Regions from separate parts of the Rhizobium sp. No.120 genome, predicted to be linked through region 2. Evidence: predicted binding sites of a transcription regulator. Region 2 holds the regulator's gene; each other region holds the start of a gene.
What was found. Region 2 encodes PhoB, which activates phosphate uptake and scavenging genes when phosphate is short. Its sites were predicted from a motif close to TGTCATNNANCTGTCAT; they were not measured.
Positions count from the first base shown of each region.

Region 1 (10,293 bases), 360 kb from region 2:
CCGCAAGCGGACCGGGGCCGAAGGCGCGCGTCAGGAACAGCGCCCAGATCAGCATGTCCACCGAGCGCAGGAAGTCGAAGAGGCGTTTGAGGATCTGATTGAGCAACCGGTTCGGCGTGATATTGCGCGCTGCCAGGAAGGCGAGCGGAAAGGCCGCGAGCGAACCGAGTAACGTCCCGAGAAAGGCCATGACGATCGTCTGGAACAGCTTGGTCCAGACGTCGCCATGCTGCCATGCGCCATTGTTCCAGATATTGTCGAAGGCAAGCGAAAGATTGGACTGTGTGGGATCGAGCCGCGGCCCGGAAACGATCAGGCTTATGACTTCGCTCGCCGGCTTGTCGAAGAAGGGCGAATGCGTATCGAAGACGAAGTTGGCCCAGCCGAGGAAACGCTTGCGGATCTTCACGCGATCGGCGGAAATGCTGGCATCGCCGGCAAAGCCGAGATTGACGAGGATATTGTCGTCATAGACGGTCATCCAGCTAGGAACGGGCTCTGAGCCGACGATTTTCGGCACATTGCCGGCAATATCGATTGGAATCGTAATGCCGTGCGCGGTCACGATGGCCTGCGTCTTGGTGACGGTTACCGTACGGCTCGTTCCGCTGACGGAAACGATCATGCTGCCATCAGGATTGGTCTTCACCCAGTCGGGATGCGGATTGTCGCCTAAAGGCGAAAAGCGCGGATACTTGATGGTGATCTTGTCGCCGGAGATGCGGAACTCCGGCTGCACGTCATAGCTCACCCATTCGCTAAGATAGATCCCGACGCGCTCCCAATGTGCTTCCGAAATGACTTTTGGCAGATCGAAGAACCAGACTGCATAAATGCCATAGAGGACGACACCAATGAATATCATCAGCGCGCCGAAACGCTGGTGGAAGGACCGGTGAAGGATCTCCGGATAACGCGCTTCGATTTCCTGCATACGGCCGGCGTCGATGACGGACATGGTCAACCTCAATGCTGCAAAAGAAAGGCGTGTTCGCCAACGAGACGGCGGCGGAGCCATGCGGAAAACTGATCGACAGCGATGATCGTCAGGAAGAGAAGCAACACCAGCGCTAACGTCTTGGCGCCAAAGCCGCGCGAAATTGCAAGCTTCAGCTCCTCGCCAATGCCGCCGCCACCGACGGCGCCGATGATGGTGGAGGCGCGAACGTTGATCTCCAGACGCAGCAGCGCGTAGGACATGAAGTTCGGCAGCACCTGCGGCAGCGCGGCGAAGCGCACGCGCTCGCTCCAGCTCGCGCCGACGGCGCGCATGCCCTCGTCGGGCTTCATGTCGATATTCTCGACGACTTCGTAGAAGAGTTTGCCAAGCGCACCGATCGTGTGCAGGCCGACGGCGATGATGGCGGCAATCGGGCCGATCGACAGGATCGCCGAAAATAGCCCGGCGATGACGATCTCGGGAAAAGCGCGCAGGAATTCCATGATGCGCTTGGTCACCAGCCGGATTGGATTGGAGGGTGACATGTTGCGGGCGGCGAAGAAGCTCATAGGCACGGCAAAGACGAAGCCGATGATGGTCGATACCAGCGCCACGTTGATCGTGATGATCATCAGTTCGAAATATTCGGGGATATAGAAATCGCCCCAGACATAGACGCGGCCGAGCGGGAAATTGAATTCCTCGCCGCCCGCGCCGTTGGCCCCGTTCGGGCTCGGCAGGTCGAAAAGCGCGCGGTAGACGTCGGCCCAGTCCTTTGGAATGAGCCAGCTCAGGAAATCGAAGAGATGCGGCAGGCGGTCGAAGAAATGCCCGGCATTGTTTTCGTCGGCGAAGCGTACGGAGCTGATGAAGGCGACGAGCAGGATCGCGAGACCGATGCCAGTGTAGAGGCGGCGCTTGGCCACCATCTTGCTCCAGGCATCGCCGATCTCCTTGGCGCTCTGCGGCGCGCTTTGCATGTTCGGGTGCGTATCGGCGATCGTCATAAAGTCCTGCCCTTGTGAATCGCAAAGGGGTGTGAATAGCAAAAGGGCGGCCGTTGCCGGCCGCCCCATTATCGGGATGCGGATCAGCCGCCGATGGCAGCCTTACGAACGTCGATGACGGCGTTGTAGAAGTCCGGAGTAACCTTGACGTAGCCCTTGAAGTCGCCGCCTTCGATGGCGTTGAAGCACTTGGCGTCGGTCGTCGGCAGCTTCATGAAGAAGTCAGCCAGCTTGGTCTGCCATTCGGTGCCGAGAGCGTTGCGAACCACGAGTGGACCGTTCGGGATCAGCGGCGAACGCCAGACTTCGACGAGCTTGTTCGGGTCGACGGCGCCCTTGTCGACTTCCTTGCGGAAGGTGCCGGAGGTGAAGCCGTCCTTGAAATCGCCAACGCCCGAGGAATCGTCGACAGCAACGTCGACCTTGCCGTCGTAAGCGGCGAGCAGATTGTTCTCATGGCCGCCGTTGAACTGGGTCGAGCCGAAGAACTTGTCGTTCGGCACGCCGGTGGTCTTCGGAATCTGCGTCAGCGGAACGAGGTAGCCCGAGGTGGAGTCCGGATCGGCGTAGCCGAGCTTCTTGCCCTTGGCGTCCATGATCGTCTTGATGCCGGAAGACTTGAGGGCAAGGCCGATCGAGTAATAGCCGGTGGAGCCGTCGGTCTGCTGCGTGGTCAGGATCGGGGTAACGGCTTTCGGGTCCTTGATGGCGACGGCTGCGTAGCCGGAAGCGCCGAGTTCCGCGAAGTCGAGCGTGCCGCCGAGCAGGCCCTGGATAACGCCGTTATAGTCTGCGGCTGGGAAGAGCGAAACCTTCTCGAAACCGAATTCCTTCTTCAGGTGATCGGAAAGGCAGGCATAGTTGCGCAGGCGGTCGGCTTCGTTTTCGCCGCCGAGAATGCCGACTCGGAATTCCTTGAGGTCTGCAGCATTAGCAGCAGCGCCGGCTGCGAGCGCAACGAGCGCCGTAGCGGCAAAAAGTGCTTTCTTCAACATGGGTTCGTCTCCTGATTAACCGGTGTCCCCGGATGTCTTCGGTCTGATAGAAGAAATGCGCCCTTGACGCGGGCCTTCGATCCCGGCCGTCCCTCTCAGAGACCGGCCAGTGCCAGCGGTTGCGGGCCGGCAGATTCAGTCGCCGCGGCTTGCGCGGCCGGATCGGCTATGTTGATGGATGTCGACGTCATAGTCTCGTTGATGCCGGCGCCGTCCTTGTCGGTGCCATAGATTTCCTTGACGGCTGCTGCCGTCAGATCGGTCGGCTTGCCGTCGAAGACGACCTTGCCGGCTGCCATGCCGACGATGCGTTCGCAGTAGTTGCGCGCCGTGTCCAGCGTATGCAGGTTAGTGATGACGGTGATGCCTTCGCGCTCGTTGATATCCCGCAGCGCATCCATGACGATCTTGGCATTCAGGGGATCGAGCGAGGCGATTGGCTCGTCGGCCAGCATCATCTTCGGCTGCTGCATCAGGGCGCGGGCGATGGCGACGCGCTGCTGCTGACCGCCGGAAAGTGTGCCGGCCATCTGCAGGGCCGTCTGCTCGATGCCGAGGCGCTCAAGCGCCGCGATGGCTTCGATGCGCTCTTCGCGGGTGAAGACGGAGAGCAGGCTCAGAACCGTCGAGCGATGGTTGAGGCGGCCGAGCATGACGTTGGTGAGCACGTCAAGGCGCGGCACGAGGTTGAACTGCTGGAAGATCATGGCGCAATCGCGCTGCCAGCTCCGCAGCGCACGGCCGCTGAGCTTCGAAACCTCGGTGCCGGCGAAATGGATGGAACCGGAGCTCGGATCGGCGAGGCGATTGATCATGCGCAGCAGCGTCGACTTGCCAGCGCCGGAGCGGCCAATGACACCGACCATCTGTCCCTGCGGTATGTCCAAAGTGACGGAATCGACAGCGAGCTTGTTTCCAAACCGGCGCGAGACATTCCTGAGTTCGAACATAGTGCTTCCCTTTCGCGGCTGCCGGGCTGCAGAAATTTCAGCGGTACCGGTGCTAAGAATGGGCGCATGCCCCTGCCTCGAAGGGAGTTTCGACGGGGTCGGCGCCAATCACAAGGCAACCGATTAGTCCCGCTTCATGAAGCTCCGATGTCAGTTTTATGTAACTGCTGTTACAATTCCCGTCGTTTTCGCAAGATTAGCCGGCTGAGGGCTTTCCGTTAAATTTAGCCATCAAACATGCCGGTCGGCAGGCCGTCCATGCTGAAGCTATTTTTCTCGCGCCGATATTCTTCAATGCCATCAGGACCCTTGGCTTTGGCCCATTGGTCGAGGCTCGGCCTCTCGCCTTCATAGGAAAAGAGCGGCACACCGAAGCCGCAGGAGGTCTGCACGAGATCGAAGTCCAGCCACACGATCTGCCGTGCACCGAGCGGCTCTTCATCCGCATAGTGATTTTGCAGCAATTCACGATATTCGGGCGTCGAGCGATGGATGATCCGGCCGCGGCCATAGAGGCGCAGGATCATCGGCGGCCCCTCGACGGCGCAGAACATGATCGTCAGCCGTCCGTCGGCCTTCATATGCGCCGCGGTCTCGTTGCCGCTGCCAGTGCGGTCGAGATAGATGGCGGTGTTCGGGGAGATGATCCGCAGGCACAACGTTTCGCGTGGCGAAACATTGACCCGGGACGCCGATGTCGCAGATGCCGTGAAGAAGATATGCTGCCGCGCGATGAAATCGCGCAGGCGATCGTCGACGCTGGAAAACTGTTTTGCCATAGAAACTCCTCTCGATCCCGTCCTTGCAAGGATCATCTGAAAGCTGGATCGCTTGTCACCGCCTCGCAAGCCCGCTGAGGGTGAAAAGCGTCCTCAGGCGGCGTAGCGATCCAGGAAATCTTCCGCAGATAAGGCACGGAAATCGGCAAGCGCCGTGCGCAGCCGGTCGTGATCCCAATCCCACCAGGCAAGCCTATCCATGCGCGCACCGATTTCGGCGGTGAAGCGTTCGCGGATCAGCTTGGCCGGCACGCCGCCGACGATCGTATAGGGGGCGACATCCTTGGAGACGACCGCGCCGGCCCCTATGACGGCACCGTTGCCGACTGTCACACCCGGCAGGATCGTGGCGCCGTGACCGATCCAGACGTCGTGACCGATAACGACCCGGTTGTCGCGCCGCCAGGTGAAAAAATCCGTCTCCATATCGGCGTCAGGCCAGTAGTCGGCCGCGCGATAGGTGAAATGGTGCAGCGTCGCACGCCATGTCGGATGGTTGGTGGCGTTGATGCGCACGGCGGCGGCGATGTTGACGAATTTGCCGATCGTCGCGCACCAGACCGCGCCATCCTGCATGATGTAGGAATAATCGCCCATCTCGACTTCGTCGATGCGGCAGCGGTCGGAGACCTCGGTATAGCGGCCGAGCGTCGAATTGCTGACGCTGGCCGAGGCGCTGATGAAGGGCGTCTCGCCCAATTTGCGGCTCATGCGGCGGCCTTCCGCGGCGAGAACTGCGAGACGTCGAGAATGCGGCTGCTGACGGCCTCGCGCACTTCCTCATCATGGAAAATGCCCAGCAGTGCTACGCCGGCTTCCTTCTTCTGCTCGATCATGTCGACGACGACGGCACGATTGCGGGCGTCGAGCGATGCCGTTGGTTCGTCGAGCAGCAGGATGGCGTGATCGGTGATGAAACCACGGGCGATGTTGACGCGCTGCTGCTCGCCGCCCGAGAAGGTGGCAGGTGGCAGTTGCCAGAGTTCCTTCGGGAGATTCAGCTGCGCCAGCAGTTCGGCTGCCCTTTCGCGGGCTTCGCTCACGGTCACACCGCGTGCCAGCAACGGCTCGGCAACGACATCGATGGCGGCGACGCGCGGCACGGTGCGCAGGAACTGGCTGACATAGCCCATTGTCTGGCGGCGGACGTCAAGCACGGTGCGCGGATCGGCAGTGGCGAGATCGACGATCCTGTCCCGGTGAGTGACCAGGATCTGGCCGCTGTCGACGGCATAGTTGCCATAGATCATCTTCAGCAACGAGCTCTTGCCGATGCCGGACGGACCGCCGAGCACGACGCATTCGCCGGCGGCGACGGAGAAGGAGACATCGGCAACGACCGGCAGGCGAATGCCGTCGCGCAGATGCATGGTGAAGCTCTTGAATACTTCGGAAACGACGAGTGGGGTTGCCATGTTTCTTCCTCAGACCTGCAGGATCGAAGAGACCAGCAGTTGCGTATAGGGTTCGCGCGGATCGTCGAGCACGCGGTCGGTCAAACCATGCTCGATCACCTGGCCGTCCTTCATCACCATCATGCGATGCGACAGGAGGCGGGCGACCGCGAGATCGTGGGTTACGATGATGGCCGACAGGCCGAGATCGTTGACGAGACCGCGGACCAGGTCGAGCAGACGGGCCTGCACGGATACATCAAGACCGCCGGTTGGCTCATCCATGAAGACCAGCCGGGGGCCAGTCACCAGATTGCGGGCAATCTGCAGGCGTTGGCGCATGCCGCCGGAGAAGGCGCGTGGCTGATCGTCGATGCGGTCGGCATCGATCTCGACCCGCTCCAGCCAGTCGATGGCTGTGTGGCGGATGTTGCCATAGTGGCGGTTGCCGATCGCCATCAGCCGCTCGCCGACATTGGCGCCGGCCGAGACCGTCATGCGCAGACCATCGGCCGGGTTCTGGTGCACGAAGCCCCAGTCGGTGCGCATCAGGAAGCGGCGCTCGGCCTCGTTCATGCGGAAGAGATCGCGATAGGTCTCGTCGCGCATATGGTATTCGACGCTGCCTGTCGTCGGCAGTAGCCGTGTCGAGATGCAGTTGAGCAGCGTCGTCTTGCCGGAGCCGGATTCGCCGACGATAGCCAACACTTCGCCGGGCCAGAGTTCGAAGGACACATCGCGGCAACCGATGCGGCTGCCGTAGAATTTCGAGACGTCCTTGACCTTGAGAAGGGGTGAGTCACTCATTCGGCAGCCTCCTTGGATGCGAGCCCATTTGACGCCAGCATAGGCCCGGCATGGCCGTGGGCGCGGCGATCCTCGCAGAAATCGGTATCGGAGCAGACGAACATGCGTCCGCCCTTGTCGTCGAGGATCACTTCGTCGAGATAGACCTGCTCGGCGCCGCAAAGAGCGCAGGGCTTGTCGAAGCGTTGCACTTCGAATGGATGATCCTCGAAATCCAGGCTGACCACTTCCGTATAGGGCGGCACGGCATAAATACGCTTCTCGCGGCCGGCGCCAAACAGCTGCAGCGCGTCCGACAGATGCATTTTCGGATTGTCGAACTTCGGCGTCGGCGATGGGTCCATGACGTAGCGGCCGGCGACCTTGACCGGATAGGCGTAGGTCGTGGCAATGCGGCCGTTGCGGGCGATATCCTCATAGAGCTTCACATGCATGAGGCCGTATTCCTCCAGCGCATGCATCTTGCGCGTCTCGGTCTCACGCGGCTCCAGGAAGCGTAAGGGTTCTGGGATCGGCACCTGGTAAACCAGCACCTGGTTCGGCCCGAGCTTGGCTTCCGGAATGCGGTGGCGCGTCTGGATGATGGTCGCCTCTTCCGTGCGGGTGGTGACAGCGACATTGGCGACCTTCTGGAAGAAGGCGCGGATGGAAACGGCGTTCGTCGTGTCGTCGGCACCCTGGTCGATGACCTTCAGCACGTCCTGCGGGCCGATGATCGCCGCCGTCAGCTGCACGCCGCCGGTGCCCCAGCCGTAAGGCATCGGCATTTCGCGGGAGGCGAAAGGCACCTGATAGCCGGGAATGGCGATCGCCTTCAGAATGGCGCGGCGGATCATCCGCTTGGTCTGTTCGTCGAGATAGGCGAAATTGTAGGTGGCGAGTTCGGTCATTCGGCTGCCTCCGTCATGGGTTCCATGCCGCGATCGCGAGCGGCCTCGAAGTCGCGGCGCATGCGCCGCACCAGGTCGAGTTCGGCCTGGAAGTCGACATAATGCGGCAGCTTCAGATGTTCGACGAAGCCCGTCGCCTGCACGTTGTCGGAGTGGGAAATGACGAATTCCTCGTCCTGTGCCGGCGCAACGATGTCTTCGCCGAGCTCTTCGGCGCGCAGCGCGCGGTCGACCAGTGACATTGCCATGGCCTTGCGCTCGCTCTGGCCGAAGACCAGGCCATAGCCACGGGTGAACTGTGGCGGTGCCTTAGCCGAGCCCTTGAACTGGTTGACCATCTGGCATTCGGTCACCTGGATGCGGCCGAGCGAGACGGCAAAGCCGAGTTCCTGCACCTCGAATTCCACTTCCACCTCGCCGATACGGATTTCGCCGGTGAAGGGGTGGGTGCGGCCATAGCCGCGCTGGGTCGAATAGCCGAGCGCCAGCAGGAAGCCTTCGTCGCCGCGGGCGAGCGCCTGCAGGCGAAGGTCGCGGGTCATCGGGAACTCCAGCGGCTCGCGCGTCAGGTCGCCGATCTCGTGATCGACAGGCATAGTGCCGTCGCCTTCGATCAGTCCTTCCTGGCCGAGAATTTCCGAGACACGCATCACGCGGCCATCTTCAGCTGGCCGCTGCATCGGCTCATCGACAGGCTCGTCGGTCAAAAGGCTGGGGTCGAGCAGACGGTGCGTATAATCGAAGGTCGGGCCGAGAAGCTGGCCACCCGGCAAATCCTTGTAGGTCGCGGAAATGCGGCGCTCGATCTTCATGACAGCGGTGTCGAGCGGCTGGGAATAGCCGAAGCGCGGCAGCGTGGTGCGGTAGGCTCTGAGCAGGAAGATCGCCTCGATCATGTCGCCGCGCGCCTGGCGAACGGCAAGTGCGGCGAGCGTGCGGTCATAAAGCGAGGCCTCGGCCATGACGCGATCGACGGCAAGTGCGAGCTGCGCCACGATCTGGTCGATGCCAATAGCCGGCAGCGAACGGTCGCCGCGGCGACGGTCGGCCAGCAGCCGGTGAGCATTGGCGATGGCGGCTTCGCCGCCCTTAACGGCAACATACATATGTCACAACTCCGTCGCGGTGATCTTGGTGGTGCGTGGCAGGCAGAGGAATTGCCGGCCCGCGGTCAGGATGAGATCGACGCCGCGTGGGAAAAGGGCGCGATTGTCGTTCCAGATGCGCAGCAATGCATCCGGCAAACCGATCGGCGCAATCATCGTGATGTCCTTGATGCCGGGGCCGGAAAGCGCGAGGTCCTTGCCGCCGTCCAGGCTTTCGATCTCAAGCACGATCGTCGTCGAACGGTCCGGATATTCCTGGGTGCCGATGCCGAACTGGCTGAAGGAGGAAAGCGCCATGCCGGTTTCGATAAAAGCAAAATGTGCTTCCAGCCTTTCCGAGATGACGGGCGCTCCAGTGTGGAAGGCGAACCATTCCGGCAGGCTCGATCGCGCGAAGCCAGTGGAGAGCCAAACCGGTGTATCGTGATCGCAAAGGGTGAGCCCAATGGCGCCGGCAGCGATGCCGAGTAGAGCCGGCGGCGCAATGTCGGCCGCAATGGTCTGCAGGGTGCCCGGGCGTGCCATGGCGTCCATCGTCATCTTGAAGATACTCTGGGCGTCGAAAACCGGATCGGTGAAGCCGCCGGTCAGGGCCTCATTGCCGAAGGTTGGGGTGCTGGAAAGGCTCATCAATCTTCTCCGCGAACCATGGTGAAGAAATCGACGCGGGTCGCCGCCGTCTCTTCCGCGCGCTTGCGATCATAGTTTTCGATACGTTCGGTCACCGGCTGCAGGATCGCCTTTTCGACGAACTCCTTGGTGGCCGATTGCTGCCAAAGAGCATCGAAGATGGCCGAAAGCCGGACCTTTTCCCGATCCGTGCCAAGCGCGTGCGCATGGCCGATTGTATTGGATGCCAGCCTGACGGTAGCGCGTGTCACTGTGACTTCGCCGAGATTGAACGGGGAACCTCCACCACCGATGCGGCCGCGCACCATGACGAGTCCCGTCTCGGGGCCGCGTACCGGCTGCACCGTCGGCTTGCTCGGCAATGCTTCCCACGCTGCCTCTAGCTCGTCGCGTTCTGCCTGCGCCAAGAGGTCGGCGACGCGCTTGCGTTCCCGACGCTCCTGTGCCGCCGCTTCCTGCCTTTGTGCTGAATTCATCGCGCCTTCCTCTAAATGTCTATTGATATAGACAACCATACAAGATATGTTTATATCTATTAGTGAGTCGTGACAAGCGTGTGACAGGGCGAGATGGCAGGGCAGAAGATACAGAGGCAGACGGGGGTAGCGCTCTGGCGGCAGATTGCCGACCGGATTCGGACCTCGATCAATCACGGCGACTTCGACGAGACGGGTATGGTGCCGCCGGAAACGGTGCTGGCGCTGCAGTTCGGCGTCAACAGGCATACGATCAGAAGCGCGCTGGCAGCACTTGCCCAGGAAGGCATCGTTCGGGCCGTGCAGGGACGCGGAACGC
Region 1 is NZ_BAAJNQ010000002.1:40,634-50,926, forward strand. It holds gene phnE (phosphonate ABC transporter, permease protein PhnE) at 1-958, opposite strand, end outside; gene phnE (phosphonate ABC transporter, permease protein PhnE) at 967-1,947, opposite strand; gene phnD (phosphonate ABC transporter substrate-binding protein) at 2,031-2,942, opposite strand; gene phnC (phosphonate ABC transporter ATP-binding protein) at 3,038-3,892, opposite strand; gene ACYJRZ_RS05875 (pyridoxamine 5'-phosphate oxidase family protein) at 4,117-4,671, opposite strand; gene ACYJRZ_RS05880 (DapH/DapD/GlmU-related protein) at 4,765-5,382, opposite strand; gene phnL (phosphonate C-P lyase system protein PhnL) at 5,379-6,086, opposite strand; gene phnK (phosphonate C-P lyase system protein PhnK) at 6,096-6,872, opposite strand; gene ACYJRZ_RS05895 (alpha-D-ribose 1-methylphosphonate 5-phosphate C-P-lyase PhnJ) at 6,869-7,762, opposite strand; gene ACYJRZ_RS05900 (carbon-phosphorus lyase complex subunit) at 7,759-8,868, opposite strand; gene phnH (phosphonate C-P lyase system protein PhnH) at 8,872-9,498, opposite strand; gene phnG (phosphonate C-P lyase system protein PhnG) at 9,498-9,974, opposite strand; gene phnF (phosphonate metabolism transcriptional regulator PhnF) at 10,068-10,293, shown strand, end outside.
Region 1: the regulator PhoB is predicted to act here: its motif matches at 4,029-4,045, upstream of phnC (phosphonate ABC transporter ATP-binding protein).

Region 2 (10,293 bases):
ACACTGTACTTCGTCGAGGATCAGCAGCAGGCCGTGTTCATCGCAGATCTCACGCAGCCCGCGCAGGAATTCGTTGGTGGCCGGACGGATGCCGCCCTCGCCCTGGACCGGCTCGATCAGGATTCCGGCCGTCGCATCTGTGATGGCAGCACGCACGGCATCGAGATCGCCGAACGGTACCTGATCGAAGCCCGGCGCTTTCGGGCCGAAACCTTCGATATACTTTTCCTGACCGCCGGCGGCGATCGTCGCGATTGTGCGGCCGTGGAAGGCGCCCTCGAAGGTGATGATGTGGAACTTCTCGGGATGTCCCTTGGCGAATTGATAGCGCCGCGCCGTCTTGATGGCGCATTCCAGCGCCTCGGCGCCCGAATTGGTGAAGAACACCTTGTCGGCAAAGGTCACTTCCGTCAGCCGCTTCGACAGCTTCTCCTGGCCGGGCACCTCATAAAGGTTGGACAGGTGCCAGACCTTGTCGGCCTGTGCCTTCAGCTCGGCGACAAGATGAGGATGGGCATGACCGAGCGAGTTGACCGCCACGCCGGCGGCGAAATCAAGGTAGCGCTCGCCATTTTCAGTGACCAGCCAGACGCCTTCGCCTCGCTCGAACCGCAGAGGAGCGCGCAGATAGGTGTCATAAAGCGGCGTGGTCTCGGCCATGGCCATATCTCCTGGATCACAACTTTAAGGACCGATCGCTTCCCTTTGATGAAACGGGTCCGAAAAAATCAAAAATGCCGCCTCGCGGCGGCCTGGGCACTATTGATGTTTTGCACCGCGATGTCAACAAAACTGGCGTTTTAGCAGTTGCGAGAAAGCGCTTGCCGGCAAAAGAGATGGGTTGGGCGGCGCCTATGGCAGAAATGCCACGCCCGGACAGCAAGTTGGGGAAAACCTCGAAATCGATTCCTCAAGATTCCCGCGACTCTTGTCACGGAGTCAGCCTCACACTAGGTTAAAAACCAATTGCTAGACTGCATGCGGCGGAACTAGTCACCACAATTTTAGAGCGTTTCGCGCCTCGATCCCATGCGAGGCAATGGTGAGGGATTCTGCCATCGGAAACGCGACAGCGGAGACAGGGCATGAATTGGACAGACGAACGCGTCGAGAAGCTGAAAAAGCTATGGTCCGAAGGTTTGAGCGCCAGCCAGATCGCTGCGCAGCTCGGTGGCGTAAGCCGTAATGCCGTTATCGGCAAGGTACATCGCCTGAACCTCCCCGGCCGAGCGAAGGCGGGCGGCACCACAACTGTGGCGCGCACGCCAAAGCGCGGCGCAGCAGCACCCCGCACCGCAACCTACGGATCGCGCGTCGCTACCCGCACGGTGGTCGCCCGCCAGCAGGGCGCAACGATGCTGAAGGAAGAGATCGAGATCGATTCCGTCAATGAAATCCAGTATCGCCCGGCATCGAATGTCGTCGTTCCGATCTCCCGTCGCCTCGGCCTGACGGAACTGACGGAACGCACCTGCAAGTGGCCGGTCGGCGACCCGCTGAAGGACGACTTCCACTTCTGCGGCAACGACAGCCCGGATTCTTCGCCCTACTGCACCTATCATCAGCGCATGGCCTACCAGCCGGTGCATGAGCGCCGGCGCAACAACGGCTGAAAGTGGCAGCAAGACAAAGAAAAACGGGCCCCTCGAGGCCCGTTTTTCTGTTTCCGCCGCTCCTGCATAATTCCTTAAATCGGAATCGATTTAAGGGAAAATTTTGCAGCATTTTAAGATGTTACAGCGACCTTAACGCGTCTTGAAAGACGCGTGGCGCTGTAATGGTGATACCCGAGCGGCAACCCGCTCAAGCTTCCATGGAATAGCCCGCCCCGCGAACAGTGCGGATGACATCCTGCATGTTGGAGAAATTGAGCGCCTTGCGCAGGCGACCGACATGGACGTCGACAGTGCGTTCGTCGACATAGATATCATGACCCCAAACGCCGTCGAGCAGCTGCGAACGCGAGAAGACACGGCCCGGCGAGGACATCAGAAACTCCAGCAGGCGGAATTCCGTCGGCCCCAGGCGCACTTCGCGGCTCTTGCGGTGGACGCGATGGGTTTCGCGGTCTAACTCGATATCGCCGCAACGCAGCACCGTGGAGAGAACCTCCGGGCGGGCACGCCGCAGCATCGCCTTGACGCGAGCCATCAGCTCCGGCGTCGAGAACGGCTTGACGACGTAATCGTCCGCGCCGGTCGAAAGTCCGCGCACACGCTCGCTTTCCTCGCCGCGGGCCGTCAGCATGATGATCGGCAGGCGCTCCGTCTCCGGCCGCATGCGCAGCCGGCGGCAGAGCTCGATACCGGACACGCCAGGGAGCATCCAGTCGAGGATCAGGAGATCGGGGATGCGCTCCTGGAGACGCAGCTCGGCCTCATCGCCTCTGAGGATCGTGTCGACCTCGAAGCCTTCGGCCTCGAGATTGTAGCGCAGCAGAACGCTAAGCGCTTCCTCGTCTTCTACAACAGCAACTCTCGGAACCATGCGCCTATGGTCTCCTTTCTTCGCTTCCAGATTATTCCGTCACTGCGCCGACGGTATTGGCGGTATCGTCCTTCGGGCGCTCGCCTTCCGGCTGCGCGCCTGTCGCCATGTAATAGATCGTCTCGGCGATGTTGGTGGCATGATCGCCGATGCGCTCAATGTTCTTGGCACAGAAGAGAAGATGCGTGCAGGTGGTGATGTTGCGCGGATCTTCCATCATGTAGGTCAGCATCTCGCGGAAGAGCGAGGTGTACATGGCGTCGATCTCTTCGTCGCGCTCGCGGATCGACACGGCCTTGTCAGGCGAGCGGGTCGCGTAGACATCGAGAACTTCCTTGAGCTGGCTCAGCGCCAGTTCGGAGAGATGCTCGATGCCGCGGGCGAGACGGCGGGGAACACCAGTTCCCTGCACGGCGATGACGCGCTTTGCGGTGTTCTTTCCGAGATCGCCAACGCGCTCCAGATCGGAGGCGATGCGGATCGAGCCCATGATTTCGCGCAGGTCCGCTGCCATCGGCTGGCGGCGTGCAATGGTAACGATCGCCTTGTCGCCGACTTCACGCTCGGCATGGTCGAGAACGACATCGTCGGAGATGACCTTCTGCGCGAGAGCAGCATCGCTGTTGACGAGAGCGCGTACGCTGTCGCTAACCATCTGCTCGGCCAGGCCGCCCATTTCGGCAATGCGGCGGGTCAGGAACTTCAGGTCTTCGTCGTAGGCAGAGAGAATGTGAGTGGAGACCATTTTTCTATCCTCAAGGTGAACTATGTGAAAGGAGCCGCGCGCCTGCCATCATCAACCAAAACGGCCCATGATGTAATCCTGAGTGCGGAAATCGTCGGGATTGGTGAACATCTTATCGGTGTCGTTCTCCTCGACCAGGTGGCCGAGATGGAACATTGCGGTACGCTGCGAGACGCGTGCTGCCTGCTGCATGGAATGCGTCACGATGACGATGGTGAAATTCTCCCGCAGCTCGTGGATGAGATCCTCGACCTTCGCGGTCGCGATCGGATCGAGCGCCGAACACGGCTCGTCCATCAAGATGACCTCCGGGCTGACCGCGACGGCGCGCGCGATGCAAAGGCGCTGCTGCTGGCCGCCAGACAGGCTCGTGCCGGCATCGTGGAGCCGATCCTTCACCTCGCCCCATAGACCCGCCTTCTGAAGGCTGGTTTCGACGATATGCTCAAGATCGGCCTTGGAACGATGCAGGCCATGGATACGCGGACCGTAGGCGACGTTCTCAAAGATGGACTTCGGAAACGGATTGGGCTTCTGGAACACCATGCCGACGCGGGCGCGCAACTCAACCACATCGATGCTGTCGTCGTAGACATCCTGATCGTCGAGCGTGATCTTGCCGGTGACGCGGCAGGTCTCAATCGTATCGTTCATGCGGTTAAGGCAGCGCAGGAAGGTGGACTTGCCACAGCCGGAAGGGCCGATCAGAGCCGTGACCGTATTGGCGCGGATCTTCAGATTGACATCGAAAAGCGCTCGCTTGTCGCCGTAGAACACCGAAACGTCCTGGCCGATCATCTTGTAGGGGATCGTGATCATCTTCTTGGCCAAGGCTCTTTCGCTTGCGGCTTCCGTCATCATGTTCATTTCGTGCGCCCTCCCTTACCAGCGCCGCTCGAAGCGGCGGCGCAGCAAGATGGCGCCGATGTTCATCGCGACGAGGAAGAAGAGAAGGACGATGATGGCGCCGGACGTCCTTTCGACAAAGGCACGCTCGGCTTCGCTCGCCCACATGTAGATCTGCACCGGCAGCGCCGTCGAAGGATCGAGCGGCGATGTCGGGTAATTGGCGACGAAGGCGACCATGCCGATCAGAAGAAGCGGCGCGGTCTCGCCGAGCGCATGCGCAAGCCCGAGGATCGTGCCGGTCAGAATGCCGGGCATAGCTAGCGGCAGAACGTGATGGAAGACCATCTGCATGCGCGAGGCGCCAAGCCCGAGCGCCGCGCTGCGGATCGACGGCGGCACCGCACGTAGCGCCGAGCGCGTGGCGATGATAATCATCGGCAGCGTCATCAGGCTCAGCACCAGACCGCCGACCAGCGAGGCCGAGCGCGGCAGCCCCATCATGTTGATGAAGACCGAGAGACCCAGCAGGCCGTAGACGATCGAGGGGACGGCGGCGAGATTGTTGATGTTGACCTCGATCAGATCCGTCAGCCGGTTCTTGGGTGCGAACTCTTCCAGATAGATCGAGGCGGCAACGCCGACTGGCAAGGCAAGCACGAGAACGGTCAGCATCAGGTAGAACGAGCCGATCAGCGCGACACCGAGACCGGCGGCTTCCGGGCGGCTGGAATTGCCTGACAGGAAGAGACCGCTGTTGAAGGCCTTGTAAAGCGCACCGCTTTCGCTGAGTTGCTTCATCCAGGCGACCTGGCGGTCGGATACCTTGCGGTCCTTCTCGTCGACAGTCAGATCGATCTGGCCCTTGTTGGCGGAATCGATATTGGCGCTGGCCAAGAAGGTGACCTTCTGTGTCGTCCCGATGATCGAGGGATTGGCAACGACCCTGTCGCGCAGCGCGATCCTGGCACCGTCCGACACCATCGCCGTCGCTTCGCGCACAAGCACGCGATTGGCCGGATCGATGCCGAGCACCTTCACCAGCGCGTCGCGCACAAGAACCGGATAGTTGGCTGATATCAGAACCTTCGGATCGGTGGCCCGCTTATCCGTCGGGTCGATCACCTTCTCGGAGAATTCGATCGGCAAGGTGATCGAAGTCTGGACGAAAGCGGTATAGCCCGTGCGGACCACTGTGAAGATCAGGACGGCAAGAAAGATAAGCCCGAAGATGACGGCTGTGATCCCATACGCGCGGAAGCGGCGCTCGGCCGCGTAGCGTCGCCTGATGCCGATATCACGGCGCACCGACGCACCCGGTGTCAGGCCACGCGGCATGTTGAGCTGAGAGGAGGATACGACGTCGCTCATTCGTATTGCTCCCTGTATCGACGGACGATGTAGAGCGCATAGACGTTGAGGCACAGCGTCAGGCAGAACAGCGTGATACCGAGAGCGAAGGCGACAAGCGTCTGCGGCGAGGTGAACTCCAGATCGCCCGTCAGCTGGTTGACGATCTTCACGGTGACTGTCGTCATCGGCTCGAAGGGATCGAGCTGCATGCGTGCGGCAACGCCGGCGGCCAGCACCACGATCATGGTTTCACCGATCGCCCGCGACGCGGTCATCAGCAGTGCACCGACAATGCCCGGAAGGGCGGCTGGCAGCAGAACGCGCTTGACCGTTTCGGACCGCGTGGCGCCAAGCCCGAGCGAGCCGTCGCGCAGCGAACGCGGCACGGCCATGATGATGTCGTCCGACAGCGAGGAAACGTAAGGAATGAGCATCACGCCCATGACAAAGCCGGCCGTCAAGACGCTCTGTGCCTCGATGAAGCTTCTGTAGTTGCCGGTCATCAGACCGTCGATCTCGGCGGAGATATCGCGCAGGAAGGGGCCGACTGTGACAAGGGCGAAGAAACCGTAGACGATCGTTGGAATGCCGGCCAGGACCTCCAGCATCGGCTTGGCGATGGAGCGAACGCGAGCCGAGGCATATTCGGCCATGTAGATCGCCGCGAACAGGCCGATAGGCACGGCAAAGAGCATGGCGACGAGCCCGATATAGATCGTGCCCGCCAGCAGCGGGATCAGGCCGAAGGTGCCCGAGGTCTGTGCGCCGGCGCCGGTGAAGCGCGGGTCCCAGACGGTACCGAAGAAGAATTCGCTGGCTGGCACCATGCTGAAGAAACGCGCCGCCTCCGAAAGCATGGAAACGACAATGCCGACCGTCGTCAGCACCGCAATCGAAGAAGCGACGATCAGGGCTCCGAGGATGACTCGCTCGACGCGGTTGCGGGCGCGGAAACGCGGTGCAATGGCGCGAATACCATGGGCTGCGCAAAGCAGCGATAGGACGATCGCCGCTGCCGACATAACCGTGCGGCTCACTTCGCGCATGCCATTATATTTGTTGGCGGCGTCGATCATGTAGCCCGTTGGGCGAACGGCGAGCGGAACGCCTTTCTGCGCCAGCAGCAACTGAAGATCGGCCCTGTCGCCGTCGACATCGGCAAGCTCCTGGCTATCGAGCATGCGCATGCCGCGAGCGATGCTGCGCACCATGCCGTAGCTAAGGTTGAGCTCAGCCGGCGGCAGAGACTGAACCTCCTCGGGAAAGGATTTGGTCACCAGGCGATCGATAACGATGGGGCTAGCGATCAGCCAGACGCAAACGAGCGCCAAGGGCGGGAGTACCGCCCATATGGCGGCATATGCACCGTGATAGCCGAGGCGGGAATGCATTGACGAGGGCTTGCCGCCCGACAGCGCAGCCGCCCTCACACGCCCCAGCACGAAAGCAGAGGCGCCGAAGACCGACAGGCAGAGTAGCAGCAGCGATACACTCATTCCCATTCCCCGGCGAACGCCGGCGTAGCGGAAAGCCGCGCCGGTGCTCGACCCTTCAGCAGTCACATGATCTTCCCACCCGCGAAATCCTTGCGGATCTGGTCGCGCTCAGCATCCGGTGCCGGCACGAGACCATATTCCGCCAGCGGGCCGTCCGGTCCGATCATCTGATCGCTCGTGAAGAAATCGACATATTCCTTGAGCCCCGGGATAACACCCAGATGGGCCTTCTTGACGTAGAAGAACAACGGCCGCGATACCGGATAGGTGCCATCGGCGATCGTCTGGCCCGAGGGCACGATGCCGCTAACGGTGGCGACCTTCAGCTTGTCGGCATTGTTCTGAAAGAAATACAAGCCGAACACGCCGATGCCATGCTTGTTGGCATTGATGCGGGCCAAAGTCTCGGGATAGTCGCCATCGATATCAACAGCGGCGCCATCCTTGCGCACGGCAATGCACTTCTTGGCCTGCAGAGCGGCATCGGAGACTGCAGCCTTGATCACATCCGCTGCACCGGAAGCCTTGCAGCCGGCCGCAAGCACCTTCTCTTCGAAAACTTCGCGGGTGCCATGCTTCTCGCCCGGAATATAGGCGGCGATTTCAAAATCCGGCAGCGATGGATTGATCTCGGACCACTTCTTGTAAGGGTTGGCTACGAGCTTGCCATCGACGACGACTTCGGCAGCAAGCGCCTTGTAGAGATCGACCGGTTCGAACTTGATGTCGGGATTGCTCTTGTCGAAGGCAAAGACAATGCCGTCATAGCCGATCTTGATCTGTTGGATATCGGCGACACCGGCGGCCTTGCAGGCTGCAACTTCGCTGTCCTTAATCGGACGCGACGAATTGGCGATGTCGATCGTATCCGTTCCGACACCCTTGCAGAATTCCTTCAGGCCGGCTCCGGAACCGCCGGATTCGACCACCGGGGTCTTGAAATTGGTAAAGGTCTCACCGAAGGTTTCGGCTACGATCTTGGCATATGGGAATACTGTCGACGAGCCGGCGATCTGAATTTGATCGCGGGCGGCTGCAGTGCCGGCAAGGGCAACCGATGCAACCAGCGCAAGAATGGATATTTTCAAAGCATTCACAACGAATCCCCCTGATGAGCTTTGAAGAGCGCTGAGGCGGACGCCACATCCACTTTTTCAGCTGTCCATTCTTACTGGCGAAAACACCGCCCTTTTATGTCAGGCGAGTGAAACAATTATGACAGGTTATATACCTGATATGATTTGGATAAATCGCCACCCAACTACGGATAGGTGGAGGTTTTCAGAAGCGGACCGTAAAGTCGGTTCCTTTTCCGACTTCCGACTTTACGATCAGTCGGGCGCGGTGGCGGGTCAGAATGTGCTTGACGATGGCAAGCCCGAGACCAGTCCCCTTCTTGGACCGGCTGTCCTCAACGTTAACGCGATAGAAACGTTCGGTCAGGCGCGGCACATGTTCCGCGGGTATCCCCGGCCCCTTGTCCGCGACCACAACCTCAACGGCGTTGCCGGCACCATTCAGCAGCGAAACCTCGACCGACTTGCCTTCCTGGCCGTATTTGCAGGCATTCTCGATCAGGTTCTCAAAGACCTGCACCAGCTCGTCTCGATCTCCCAACACCTCCACCTTGCCCGCTGGCAAATGCAGATTGATGGTCACATCGAGATCACCGGCCAGCGGCAATAGGGAGTCACGCACATGGCCGAGCAGGGGCACGAGATCTACCTTCTGATCCGGCGCTATATGCGACTTCAGCTCCAGGCGCGACAGCGACAGAAGATCGTCCACCAGCCTGCTCATGCGCGTCGTCTGATCGAGCATGATGCCGAGGAAGCGCTGCTGCGCTTTTGGATCGGCTTTGGCGGGTCCCTGGATCGTCTCGATGAAGCCGCGCAGCGATGCCAGAGGCGTGCGCAATTCATGGCTGGCATTGGCGACGAAATCGGAGCGCATGCGATCGATGTGGCGCAGCTCCGATATGTCGCGGAAAGAGAGCAGGAAGAGCGCATCTTCCTGCCTGTCGATCTCAGGCAAATCAATCGGTGCGATGCGTACGACATAGACCCGCTCCGAAGGCAGGCGCTCGGAATGCTCGATCTGGTTCGGCATGTTGGTCGCTATGGTCTCGCGCACCATGTCGAGCAGACCCGGCGAACGCAGCTTCGAGGAAATATGTGCGCCGATCGGAAAGGCGCCGAAGGCTTTTTCGACGGCCATGTTCTGCACCAGAACCGACGCCTCGCGGTCGATGATCAGCATCGGCATGTCGAGTGCCGCCAGTCCCGCAAAGGCGGTGCGCAACAGGCTTTGCGGGTCGACGGGCGCAGGTTCGGCCTGTGACGGCACCTCCACCCGCTCGATGAGCGGCGGACGAAGCAGCGTGACGATCATGACTATCGCCCAGATCCAGAATACGGCGCCGTTGTTGATACCCTCGAAAAGGGCAAGTGCGGCAATCAGCGTCGCCAGAACCAGCACGGCACTCTCCTGCCGCAGCCGGACTGCCAACTTCCTGACAAATGACCATTCGTCTTCCAACTGCGCCGTCCTTCGCCTGCCATCATGGAACGCTGGATTCCGCGTCTTATCTGCGATTCATGACAGAAGTATTCGGCTCTATCCACAGAAGCCAGTAACTGGCAAAAATAAATGTAGCCGGCAAAAGAGGGTGGTGGCAAAGGGCTTGAAACCATTGAATAAATGTCCCAGTTTTCTGGCCAAGCTTTTTTGCCGCTGCCGGCGGCAGGGTTAATGCCATGTAAACAGCCGAGGAGCCGACATATGGGGGAGAAGACAGAAAGCCGGGCGGTGGAGCTGGATATCCATGGCATCAAGCGCATATTCGACGTCGATGACCCCGTGCTCCCGAGCTGGATCGAAGACGAGGCGCTGACCTCTGGCGGCTATCCCTACAAGAAGAAGCTGAAGGAAGACGAATATCTCAATGAGCTGAAAGCGCTGCAGATCGAGCTCATCAAGGTGCAGTTCTGGTTGCAGGCGACCGGCAAGCGGGTGATGGCGCTGTTCGAAGGCCGCGATGCCGCGGGCAAGGGAGGCTCGATCGCCGCGACGTCGGCCCATATGAACCCTCGCCTTGCGCGGGTCGTGGCACTGACGAAGCCGACTGACCGCGAGGCCGGCCAATGGTATTTCCAGCGCTATGTCGCCCAGTTTCCGACGGCGGGCGAATTCGTGCTGTTCGACCGCTCCTGGTATAACCGCGCCGGCGTCGAGCCGGTCATGGGCTTCTGCACGCCGAAACAATATGAGCAGTTTCTGAAGCAGGCGCCGCAGATGGAAAAGCTCATTGTCCAGGACGGCATCTATTTCTTCAAATTCTATCTCGATATCGGCCGGGAGATGCAG
Region 2 is NZ_BAAJNQ010000002.1:403,004-413,296, reverse strand. It holds gene ACYJRZ_RS07745 (acetylornithine transaminase) at 1-660, opposite strand, end outside; gene ACYJRZ_RS07740 (GcrA family cell cycle regulator) at 1,086-1,613, shown strand; gene phoB (phosphate regulon transcriptional regulator PhoB) at 1,804-2,487, opposite strand; gene phoU (phosphate signaling complex protein PhoU) at 2,519-3,232, opposite strand; gene pstB (phosphate ABC transporter ATP-binding protein PstB) at 3,284-4,099, opposite strand; gene pstA (phosphate ABC transporter permease PstA) at 4,115-5,449, opposite strand; gene pstC (phosphate ABC transporter permease subunit PstC) at 5,446-6,927, opposite strand; gene ACYJRZ_RS07710 (substrate-binding domain-containing protein) at 6,990-8,024, opposite strand; gene phoR (phosphate regulon sensor histidine kinase PhoR) at 8,209-9,465, opposite strand; gene ppk2 (polyphosphate kinase 2) at 9,709-10,293, shown strand, end outside.

Region 3 (10,293 bases), on a different contig from region 2:
GAAAGCGCATTGTCTTTTTCACCTTTGATCATGAGGCATTATCACTCATCTCGACGTTCGGTCGTTATTCCGAAGGCTGAATTGCTTTAGTATCATGCTGACATGAACAATCAAGTCTCGCCCGCCGACACATCACAAGGGTCAACCCACATCGCCGAGCGGGTTCCGCCGCACGCGTGGTTTGGCGTCTCGGCCGTCTTTCACTATCTTGGCCCATCATTTGCTGTGTTGCTGTTTCCCGCTGTCGGCGTCCTCGGCGTTGCCTGGTTCCGGATTGCGTCGGCCGCACTGATTTTTACGCCGTTCACCAAGCCTTGGCGGACCTTTGCGCTTGCCTCAGCAAGGGAGAGGCTGCTCCTTCTATCATTGGGTGCGTGTCTGGCGGTCATGAACTCCGCATTCTATCTGGCACTTGACCGCCTGCCGATTGCGCTTGTTGCGGCAATAGAATTCGTCGGGACGATTGGAATTGCGCTTTGGGGGCTGCGAACCGGCAGAAACTGGCTCGCCTTCGCACTGACCGTCTTCGGCGTCGCTCTGTTGATTGACGTGCCGCGGCTCATTGGCATGGGCGCAGGCAGAGAATGGTCTTCCGATCCGCTTGGCCTCGTCTGGGCATTTGTGAACGGCGCTCTCTTCGTTCTCTATATCGTGCTTGGACACAGGATTTCACAGGGGGGAGCATCAAAGGGCGTAGAGCGTCTTGGCGCGGCGATGGCGGCAGCCTTTATGTTCGTGACCCCAATCGGATTTCTGGATGCGCTCAATGCCTTCGGTGCGCCGCTTTTGGTTCTTGCGGGGATCGGGGTCGGGATATGCTCCTCGGTGATCCCTTACGTCTGTGATCAATTTGCAATGTCGCGCCTGCCTCGCTCCAGCTTTGCGCTGCTCTTGGCGCTCCTGCCGGCAATAGCGACAATCATCGGCATGGTCGTCTTGCGTCAAATACCCGAACTTATCGATCTCGCGGGTGTTGCTCTCGTCATGCTTGGTGTCGCGATACATAAGCCGAATTAGGCGAGAATTAGGAAAAGAGATAGCTGGACTATGCCCAATACTGCCACCGTCGATACTGTTCTCGCCCATGTTGATGCCGGACTTGACCAAAGCGTGAAACGTTTACAGGAATTGCTGCGCATTAAATCAATCTCGACTGATCCTGCCTTTGCTGAGGACTGCAAGGCAGCCGCACGGTGGCTTGCCGACGATCTCATCGCGTGTGGCTTCGAAGTTGCCACATATCCGACGCCCGGCCACCCAATCGTCCTTGCCCACGATCGCGATGGGCCGGATCCACACGTGTTGTTTTACGGCCATTACGACGTCCAACCCGTTGCTCCCCTGGAGCTTTGGAGCACCGACCCGTTTGTGCCGCAAGTCAAGACAGTCGCCGATGGCACCAAGGTCATCACTGGCCGAGGCGCTTCCGATGATAAAGGGCAGCTCATGACTTTCATCGAAGCATGCCGTGCCTGGCGTCATATCATTGGCAAGCTGCCGATCAAGGTTTCCATTCTCCTCGAAGGCGAGGAAGAGAGCGGCGGCAAGAGCTTGCCCGCTTTCATCGAAGCGAATGCGCAAGAGCTGAGGGCAGACATCGCACTCGTGTGCGATACCGACATGTGGGACCGCCAGACACCTTGTGTCACCACAATGCTGCGCGGGTTCGTGGGCGAGGAGATGACCATCTTCTGCGCCAACAGGGATTTGCATTCGGGTACGTATGGCGGTGCCGTGCGCAATCCCAACCAACTTTTGGCGGCGATCATTGCATCGCTGCACGATGCAAATGGTCGCGTCGCGATCGAAGGCTTCTACGATGACGTTGCCGAACTACCGACTACGATCCAAGAGCAATGGCACGGCCTCGGCTTCGATGAAAATGCGTTTCTTTCAGATGTTGGCCTCTCCCTGCCATTCGGCGAACGAGACCGGTCGGTACTAGAGAAGCTTTGGAGCCGTCCCACCTGCGAGATCAATGGCATCTCCGGTGGATACATCGGCGAAGGGTTCAAAACAGTGATACCCGCCAGGGCCAGTGCAAAGATTTCTTTCCGCCTGGTTTCCAACATGGACCCTCGAAAGATCAGAGAATCCTTCAGAGCTCATGTGCGTGCGCGCATCCCTGCTGATTGCTCGGTGACCTTCACTGATTATGGCGGCAGCCCGGCGCTGTCCGTTCCTTCTGAAGGCCCGTACCTCAACAAGGCTCTCGCTGCGCTCACACGCGAGTGGGGCAAGGCTGCCGCCATCATCGGAGATGGCGGCTCTATTCCCGTTGGAAGTGAGTTCAAACGCATTCTGTGCATGGACAGCCTCTTTATCGGTTTCGCCCGAAATGACGACCGTATTCACTCGCCCAACGAGAAGTACGACCTGACGAGCTTTCACAAAGGCATTCGCAGCTGGGTTCGCTTGCTGGACGCTTTCGCCCAATAGAAGAGTTCGGGTTGCGCAGGGGCGATCACGGTGGGCTGCCCGTATGATGATTTTCTCGCCCTGTCCCAATTCAACGGGAAACCGGATTAGAGACTATGCGGCTTCGGCGAACTCCATACAGAGCACGCCGGTGCGGAGAGTTACCGAGGCCTGGGAGATGGCAGATTTGGTCTGTCGCGAGAACGGATGATCACGCTTTTCAACCAGTATGTCCCGGCGAATGTGGAAAGAAGCCAGCCCAGCATCTCCCCGGCACTTGGAGATGTTGGCACTTTGCCCCCGACATGGCTTTGCGTGGCGGAATGCGATCCTCTTAGAGACGACACGATCATGTTCGCCGAGCGCCTGAGCCAGATACGTACGACAGATCGGTGCCTTGTCGTTCCGGGAGTCACCCCACATGTTCGTGAACAAAGTCCGACTGCTACCTGCGGCAAAACTGGCCATCGAGGGGAGCACCGTATGCACCGCACACACCGCCGGCCAGACGCCTCACCAGCAGCTCTCTGATCTTCCTGGCACCCCAATGCGGCTTCTCTTGTCTGAGTTGCACGATCATTGCCTCCACCGGCTCGGGCAACTGGTTGGCGTAACGCACCGGCCGTCGAGACCGGTCCGTCAACACCTCCCGCCAAAAGGCGAAAAGTGTTACCAATGTCTCCGGTACGAAACGTCACCTATCTCTCAGGTCGGACAGTCCCTGTTCAGCGCCGCTCATGGAATGAGCGTAAGGGCAATCCGATCGGCTGCGGCGACGACGATCAGCGCGATCGCCAGCGCTGACCAGTCGAGGTAATTCAAAATTAGGGCCGCTCCAACGAAAATGCCGGCTTCGAGAACGACCCTTCCAGCTGCGCCAATTTCGTATCTCCGTTTCGGGGAAAGGAATGTACCCCAAACGGCGGCAGTTGCTGCACAAAACGCAACTCCCAAAAGCACTTGGGCCGGGATGGGCACGGCAAGATGTGCAGCCAAGGCGACGAGCGAAGCGAGTATGCAAAGTTCGAGTGCAAATCTGATGCCGAGTGCTATCGCTTTCATCTTTCATCCCCGCCGTGCAGCTGTGGCTCTCTCAAGCAAATGCAGGCCGTTCGCCAAGACCAGGCGGAGCGATTGTTCGACCGCCCAGGCCCCTTCACAGCGATGCGCTCATGCCGGTATCCGGCCTCACTTGTCCTTAAGCACGAGTGCGCTGGTCAGATCGCCGAGCGCCTTTTGTCTATGAGCAGCGACCGCTGTGTCTCGAACGGTAATGCCGTGCAGCGTCGGCAGCTCGAAGCGGCGCGTAATGAAACGCAGGATCGAGGTCGTGTCCATCGGTGTGTGATCGACATAGCCATGGCGCGCATAGGGCGAGACTATGATTGCGGGAATGCGGGAACCGGGGCCCCAACGATCACCCTTGGGCGGTGCGACATGATCCCAAAGGCCGCCGTTTTCGTCATAGGTGACAACGACGAGCATATGGGGCCATTGCGGGCTCTTCTCCAGGTGCGCGATTACATCGGCAATATGGGCGTCGCCGGCTTCAATGTTGGCATAGCCGGAATGCTCATTGAGGTTGCCCTGCGGTTTGTAGAAAGAGACCTGAGGCAGCGTGCCGGCGTCGATCGCCTTGATGAACTCGGCACCCGCCAGGCCGCCATCTCTCAGGTGTTCGGTCCTGGCGGCCGTGCCGGGGGCGAAGCTCGCATAATAGTTGAACGGTTGATGATGGTACTGGAAATTCGGTGTCGGCTGCTTATTTCCGTTATCGAGAACATCCTGCCATGCGCCTCCGTACCAAGCCCAGGTCACGTGCTTAAGGCTAAGCAAGTCGCCGATGGTGGGCTCGGTCTGCGGCGGCAACGTCGTTGGCTTGTTTGGATCAGCAAAGGCTTTGTCGCCATCAGCCGCGGGACCATTACCACTGGGCTGGTAAGGTGGTTGCATTGTGTTGACGGCATAGAAATCGGGCGTGAGATTGCCATCGCTGACAAATTTCGGAATGCCGTCGATTGCAGACTTCGGCGAGTTGGGTGCGGACTTCAGTGTCACGCCATCTGCCTCGACGACTGCGATGGAAGGTTTGGCGGCACTGGTGTCGGCGTTCGGATAATACGGTGCACAGGCGCAGATCAGCCATTGATGGTTGAAGAACGAGCCACCGAACGCGCCCATGAAGAAGTTGTCGACCAGCACGTATTTCTGAGCCACCTTCCACATCGGCGTTTTTGAGCCATCCCATAGACCCATTGGCAGCGCACCTGAATCCGCATAAGCGACAAACATGTCGTTGCGGCCACCGTCGATCTGCATTTGATTTTGATAGTAGCGGTGCCAGAGATCGTGCGTAATCGTATCAAGCCCGAGCTTGAAGCCCTTGGGGTCATCGACATGGAATGGCCGATTGGGAAGATGCTCGGTCTCAGCCTGCGTTACGGGCGGCGTTACGCCCTTGGCGGTCAGACCATCCCAGATCGGCGGCAATTCTTTCAATGGCTTGCCGTCGCGGTCGCGCTGGATGAGGGCGGCCGTCGGCGCCTTCGAGACTCCGTTTGCGCCCGGGAAATTGCCATAGAGATTGTCGAAACTGCGGTTTTCCGCATAGATCACCACGACCGTGTCGATGAGTTTGAGGTCAACGGCGATCTTCGCGCTCGACCCGGCATTTGCTTCGGAACTTCCGGCGACGGCCGAGCCAACCGCAGCCACGGAAAGGCTTAACGCGCAGATGGCGGTAGCAGTGATCGACTTCATTTTGGATCGTCCTCCCGGGGGTTAGTGGATGCGCCTCGACTTCGATAAGGCAACATATGCTGGCGGGTATCCAAGGCAAGCGCTAATTGAAACTGCTCCCAAACCCCGCTAACGATAATGACCGTATGAAATAGCCGTATGACATGTGCCATTGTAGTAAGGGGCAGCGCCATGGCGATGCATTTGAAGCCGCCTACAGGACAATGGCTCGGGATTAGCGCTTTCGTCGCAATGCTGTTGATGATCACGTCGACTGCCGTGGGCGAAGCAATGTCGCGCGCGGAGGTGCGACAACAGACATCAGCTCTGGCGGCACTTGGTAAAGCCCTCTTCTTCGATCCATCGCTGTCGGCCTCCGGCAAGATGGCCTGTTCCTCCTGCCATGATCCCGAGCACGGCTTTGGGCCCGTCAATGATCGATCGGTCCAACTCGGTGGCGGTGACCTGAATCATCCAGGCTTGCGGGCGGTCCCCTCGCTCAAATATCTACAGGTCGTCCCACCCTTCACCGAGCATTTCTTCGAATCCGAGGATGAGGCCGATGAAAGCGTCGACAACGGTCCGACCGGTGGCCTGACCTGGGACGGTCGGGTCGACCGCGGCGGCGAGCAAGCTAGAATCCCGCTGTTTTCCGAGTTCGAGATGGGCAACAAATCAGAGGCCGACATTGGACGACATGTGCTTGAGGCGGGCCACGGTAAGGCGATCGCAGATATCGTCGGACCAAATGCCGCTCGAGATCCAGCTAATGTCTTTCGCACCGTGCTAAAGGCTTTGGAAGTTTTCCAGCAGGACTATCGGACCTTCTATCCCTATTCGAGCAAGTATGATGCCGTGTTGGCCGGCAAGGCCGTACTCACGCTTCAGGAGGCAAGGGGACTCGAATTGTTCAATGCGTCGGATAAAGGCAATTGTGCGTCCTGCCATGTAAGCCAGCGTGGGAACGACGGCACGCCGCCGCAATTCACGGACTATGGTCTGATCGCCATTGGTGTGCCTCGCAACCCAGACATTCCCGCCAACAAGGATCCGACATTTTACGATCTCGGTCTATGCGGTCCTTTGCGGACCGACTTCATCGGGCGCGAGGACTATTGCGGGCTCTTCCGCACGCCGACGCTGCGCAATGTTGCTCTGCGTAAGACCTTCTTCCATAATGGCAGCATTCATTCCTTACAGGATGCCGTACGCTTTTATGTCGAGCGAGAGACGCATCCGGAGCGGTGGTATCCTCGGGCGCCCGATGGGAGCGTGGACAAGTATGACGATTTGCCGCTGGCAGCCAAGGCAAACATCAATATGGATCCGCCCTTCGATCGTAAGCAGGGAGAGGCCCCAGCGCTCTCTCCAGCCGAGATCGATGATGTGGTCGCGTTCCTGCGTACGCTCACCGACGGCTACGATCCGCCAAAGTGAGGGGACGCGCAGTCCGTGGCCGCTGGGACCTTGATCCCTAGGTGCCGCTTGCCTTCAGGTCGAGTAGATTAAGGATCGCGTCTGAACCTTTGCCCGAGGCGTTGATCTTGCCGTCGTCACCGACGGTGAGTTCGGCGCCATTGGCAAAGTTGAGAGACCAGCCATCATCTGAATTGGTTCGGCGTCTGTCCGTCAGTTCGATCCCGGCTGCAGAAACCAATGCAATAACCTTATCGACGTCCATTGCTTTTGCTCTCCCTGGTGTCTTGCTCCATTCCGCGTCGCGGACGAGCTTGCCTACCCTCCGACCATGCCACCGTGTCGCGCCGGTATCAATCTTTGTGAATGAGGGCGCTCTACTGATCCAAGTACGGAGGGATCTTTGCGATGGCGGAACGGAAAACTTACACTTCTTTGTAAGTCAACCCGCATTTGGCTTTGAAAACGTGTCGAGAATGCCCGCGGCTCAGCTAGGGTCAAGACTCATTGATCCAGAATATGAATGCTGCAGCGAAGGCAATGGCGGATAAGAAGGTGTGGGCACATCGGTCGTAGCGGGTATAGATGCCACGCCAGTCCTTGAGGCGTGCAAACATGTTCTCGATCCTGTGCCGGTGCCTATAAAGGTTACGGTCATAGCTGTGCTGGATGCTGTGCTTCGCGGAAGGCGGAATACAGGGCATGATGCCGCGCTCGACAAGCGCTTGCCGGAAGGCTGCAGAACTGTAGGCTGGTTCCCCGCCTTAGGCGGTTGTAGATGGTTTTGTGCGGACCACGGTCTGCAGGGGCATCTCGCGATCGAAGGCCATTGCGGATTACGAACAGCATGCCGCTCAAAACCCGTCGATCGTCTACTCGCGGCACCCCGTGCGACAAGGGAAAATAAGGCTCAATCCGGCACAACTGTTCCAGCGTCAACAAATGAGACAAGGCAGCATCCTCCTGCAGCCTTGAATCATCTCCTTGAAGTCAACGCAACGGATTAATAGGTCCCGACCCCAGCTAAGGTTCCGCCTTGCCGTGGCGCGCTGAAACACCATTCGGCAGCATCTTTATCGCTGAGTGGTCGTGAATAGAGGTAGCCCTGAACCAGCGTACCTCCCAATCCTTTAAGCGCGGCAAGCTCTTCCGGTGTTTCTACACCTTCAACCACGCATTCGAGACCCATGTCTCGGCTGAGAGTGAGCAGAGACTTCACTATTTTATAGCTGGCGGGTCTCTTGTGTAAGTCTGTAACGAAGCTGCGATCGATCTTGATCTTAGTGAGAGGAAGAGCATGCAACCGTGTCAGGCTAGAGTAGCCGGTGCCGAAGTCGTCCAGTGAAATGCCGCAACCGAGGCGTCGTAGCATTTCCACCGACAATTTGATTTGCTCGAAATCATGTGCAAACGCCGTTTCCGTAATTTCAAGATCAAGGCGCCGTGGGTCAAAGCTGCTGCCCTCGATAATTGCGATCAATGAAAGCACTCCTTCGCAGGAGTTGAGATCGTGGGCCGATAGATTGAATGACAGGCGCAAGGATTTTTCCCACTTCGATGCGAAAGCAAGTGCCTTTTTAAGTAGAGGACGTGTCAGCGAACCGACGATGCCGGCCCGCTCGGCAATAGAGAAGAATTGCGTGGGCGCCACGTGTCCGAGGACTGGGCTGTGCCAGCGCGCCAAGGCTTCAAAGCCAACCGTTTGCCCGTGATCTATATTCACGATCGGCTGAAACACGACGGAAAGTTCGTCTTCCAACCTGGCTTGCTTGAGTAGGTGCTCAATGCGTGCTTCAATATTAATTTGCTTTTCATGCTCGACGTCAAATAGGACGGCGCCCCCGCGGCGTGTTCTCTTGGCATGGTAAAGCGCGTAATCCGCCCTGTCGAACAGCTCCTCCAGCGTAGAAGCGAGGTTTGGAAAGACAGCTATTCCCATCGACGCGGATATGTGCATCGTTCCTTCCGGCAGATGATAGGGTGCCCTTAGCCCTTCGGAAATGGCATTGGCGTTTGTTACAAGCAGAGTATCGTCAGGCGCGAGCGGCGCGACAATTGCAAACTCGTCACCGCCCAATCGAAATGCTCGACTAGCTTTCAAACTGGCCGTCAGGCGGCTGCTGACGTCAATTAGCAGTTTATCTCCCGCCGAATGTCCGTAAAGGTCGTTGACCGGCTTGAAGCCGTCAAGATCAATGACTCCCAAGGCCAGTCTGGTGTTCTCGGCTTTGGCCTTTTGGAATTCAGTTTCCAGATGCGCAAAAAACGCGCGGCGGTTGGGTAGGTCCGTCAGACTGTCGATATTCGCAAGCAAAAGGTTTTCATTGCCAAGCGCTTCCGTGCGTTGTTGCGCGATAACCATACGCTCGAAATTGCGGTAATTGGTCAGGAGAATCGACATCATGCCAGCGCAGACCAGCGCCACATTGACCGCTATGGCAATAAAGGTCGGCTGCCTGGATGCGATGAAAAATACAATGAACGCTCCATTGACAATCACAGTCACTATGAATGCTGCCGAACGCACATACATCAGACAGAAAATGCAGGAGATAACGGTGATCGCCATATAGAAGGCAACGTGAGATTGCGCATATGCATCGCCGTAAGGCACCAGCAAAAACGACCAAACAGTAAATGCAATGGGAATGCCGACTGCCAGACGGTTGGTGCGTGCGAGCGCGGCGTAAGCCACGTCTGGCCCGGGCTCAGCATTCCGCGTTCTCCACCAGAATCCGATCCTCAGCGTACAGCCGAGCGTGAAAAGTGCGGGAATGCCAAAAGTGAGCCAAATCGGTGCTGACTGCATATGGGTAATGGAAAGCGCCCAAGTGCTCGAGATCAGGATGAAATACATCATCGGCATCTGCCGGGTGAAGGCGTGGTACTGAGCCTTCAGCAGGTCTGGATTATCCGATCGAACGGACATGAAGTCCAGCAGGCTTTGTTTGATATTTAGTATTTCCATTGTGCAGCTCACAGCATAATGGCGCAATTCATGGCATATTGGTCATTACGTTATTTGAAATACATATAGTTAATCACAAAAGAATTAATACAACTTTCGGATGCGCGCGGTTTTAAGCCAATCGAAACGGGAGTTTTTCTTATTCAAGATGTTTTATTATCCCCAGGAGCAAGGTTTAATAGAATAAATATGTGCTTTTGGACCTATGCCGATCTGCTCGATATGGCCGCCCTGCATAACCGCGATCTTGTCGGCCATGGTCATGGCTTCCACCTGGTCGTGGGTTACATAGATGGTCGTCGTATTGAGTCGCTGATGCAGCTCCCTGATTTCTTTACGCATTTGTACACGCAGCTTGGCGTGGAGGTTGGACAGCGGCTTATCGAACAGGAAGTCCTGCGGCGAGCGGACGATTGCCGGCCCATGGCGACGCGCTGGCGCTGGCCGCCGGAAAGTTGACGCGGATAGCGGTCGAGATAAGGCACGAGATCGAGGGTCTCGGCGGTCGCTTGCAAGCGCTGCTTGATGCGGGCGGCCGGCTGCTTTTGCAGACGTACGCCGCAGAAGCGGAGTGCGGAGAACGTGAGCCGCGTCGCATTTTGTAACAATGATCTATTTCCACTTAGGCCATTCCCGGATCACGAGGTCTGACGCCGGCGCCGCCACGCCGGTGGGGTGCGAAAGCTAATCCAAGCAAAGGCTACCATCATAAGCTCGTATTTTGGGAGAACCTCTTGGGCTGCCGGTCATCC
Region 3 is NZ_BAAJNQ010000012.1:104,069-114,361, forward strand. It holds gene ACYJRZ_RS25525 (Lrp/AsnC family transcriptional regulator) at 1-10, opposite strand, end outside; gene ACYJRZ_RS25530 (EamA family transporter) at 103-1,017, shown strand; gene ACYJRZ_RS25535 (M20/M25/M40 family metallo-hydrolase) at 1,048-2,439, shown strand; gene ACYJRZ_RS25540 (alpha/beta hydrolase fold domain-containing protein) at 2,590-2,949, shown strand; partial or broken gene ACYJRZ_RS25545 (helix-turn-helix domain-containing protein) at 2,912-3,067, opposite strand; gene ACYJRZ_RS25550 (YrdB family protein) at 3,154-3,480, opposite strand; gene ACYJRZ_RS25555 (acid phosphatase) at 3,607-5,178, opposite strand; gene ACYJRZ_RS25560 (cytochrome-c peroxidase) at 5,350-6,594, shown strand; gene ACYJRZ_RS25565 (hypothetical protein) at 6,632-6,838, opposite strand; partial or broken gene ACYJRZ_RS25570 (transposase) at 7,071-7,524, opposite strand; gene ACYJRZ_RS25575 (putative bifunctional diguanylate cyclase/phosphodiesterase) at 7,577-9,541, opposite strand; partial or broken gene ACYJRZ_RS25580 (sugar ABC transporter ATP-binding protein) at 9,749-10,044, opposite strand.
Region 3: the regulator PhoB is predicted to act here: its motif matches at 5,306-5,322, upstream of ACYJRZ_RS25555 (acid phosphatase).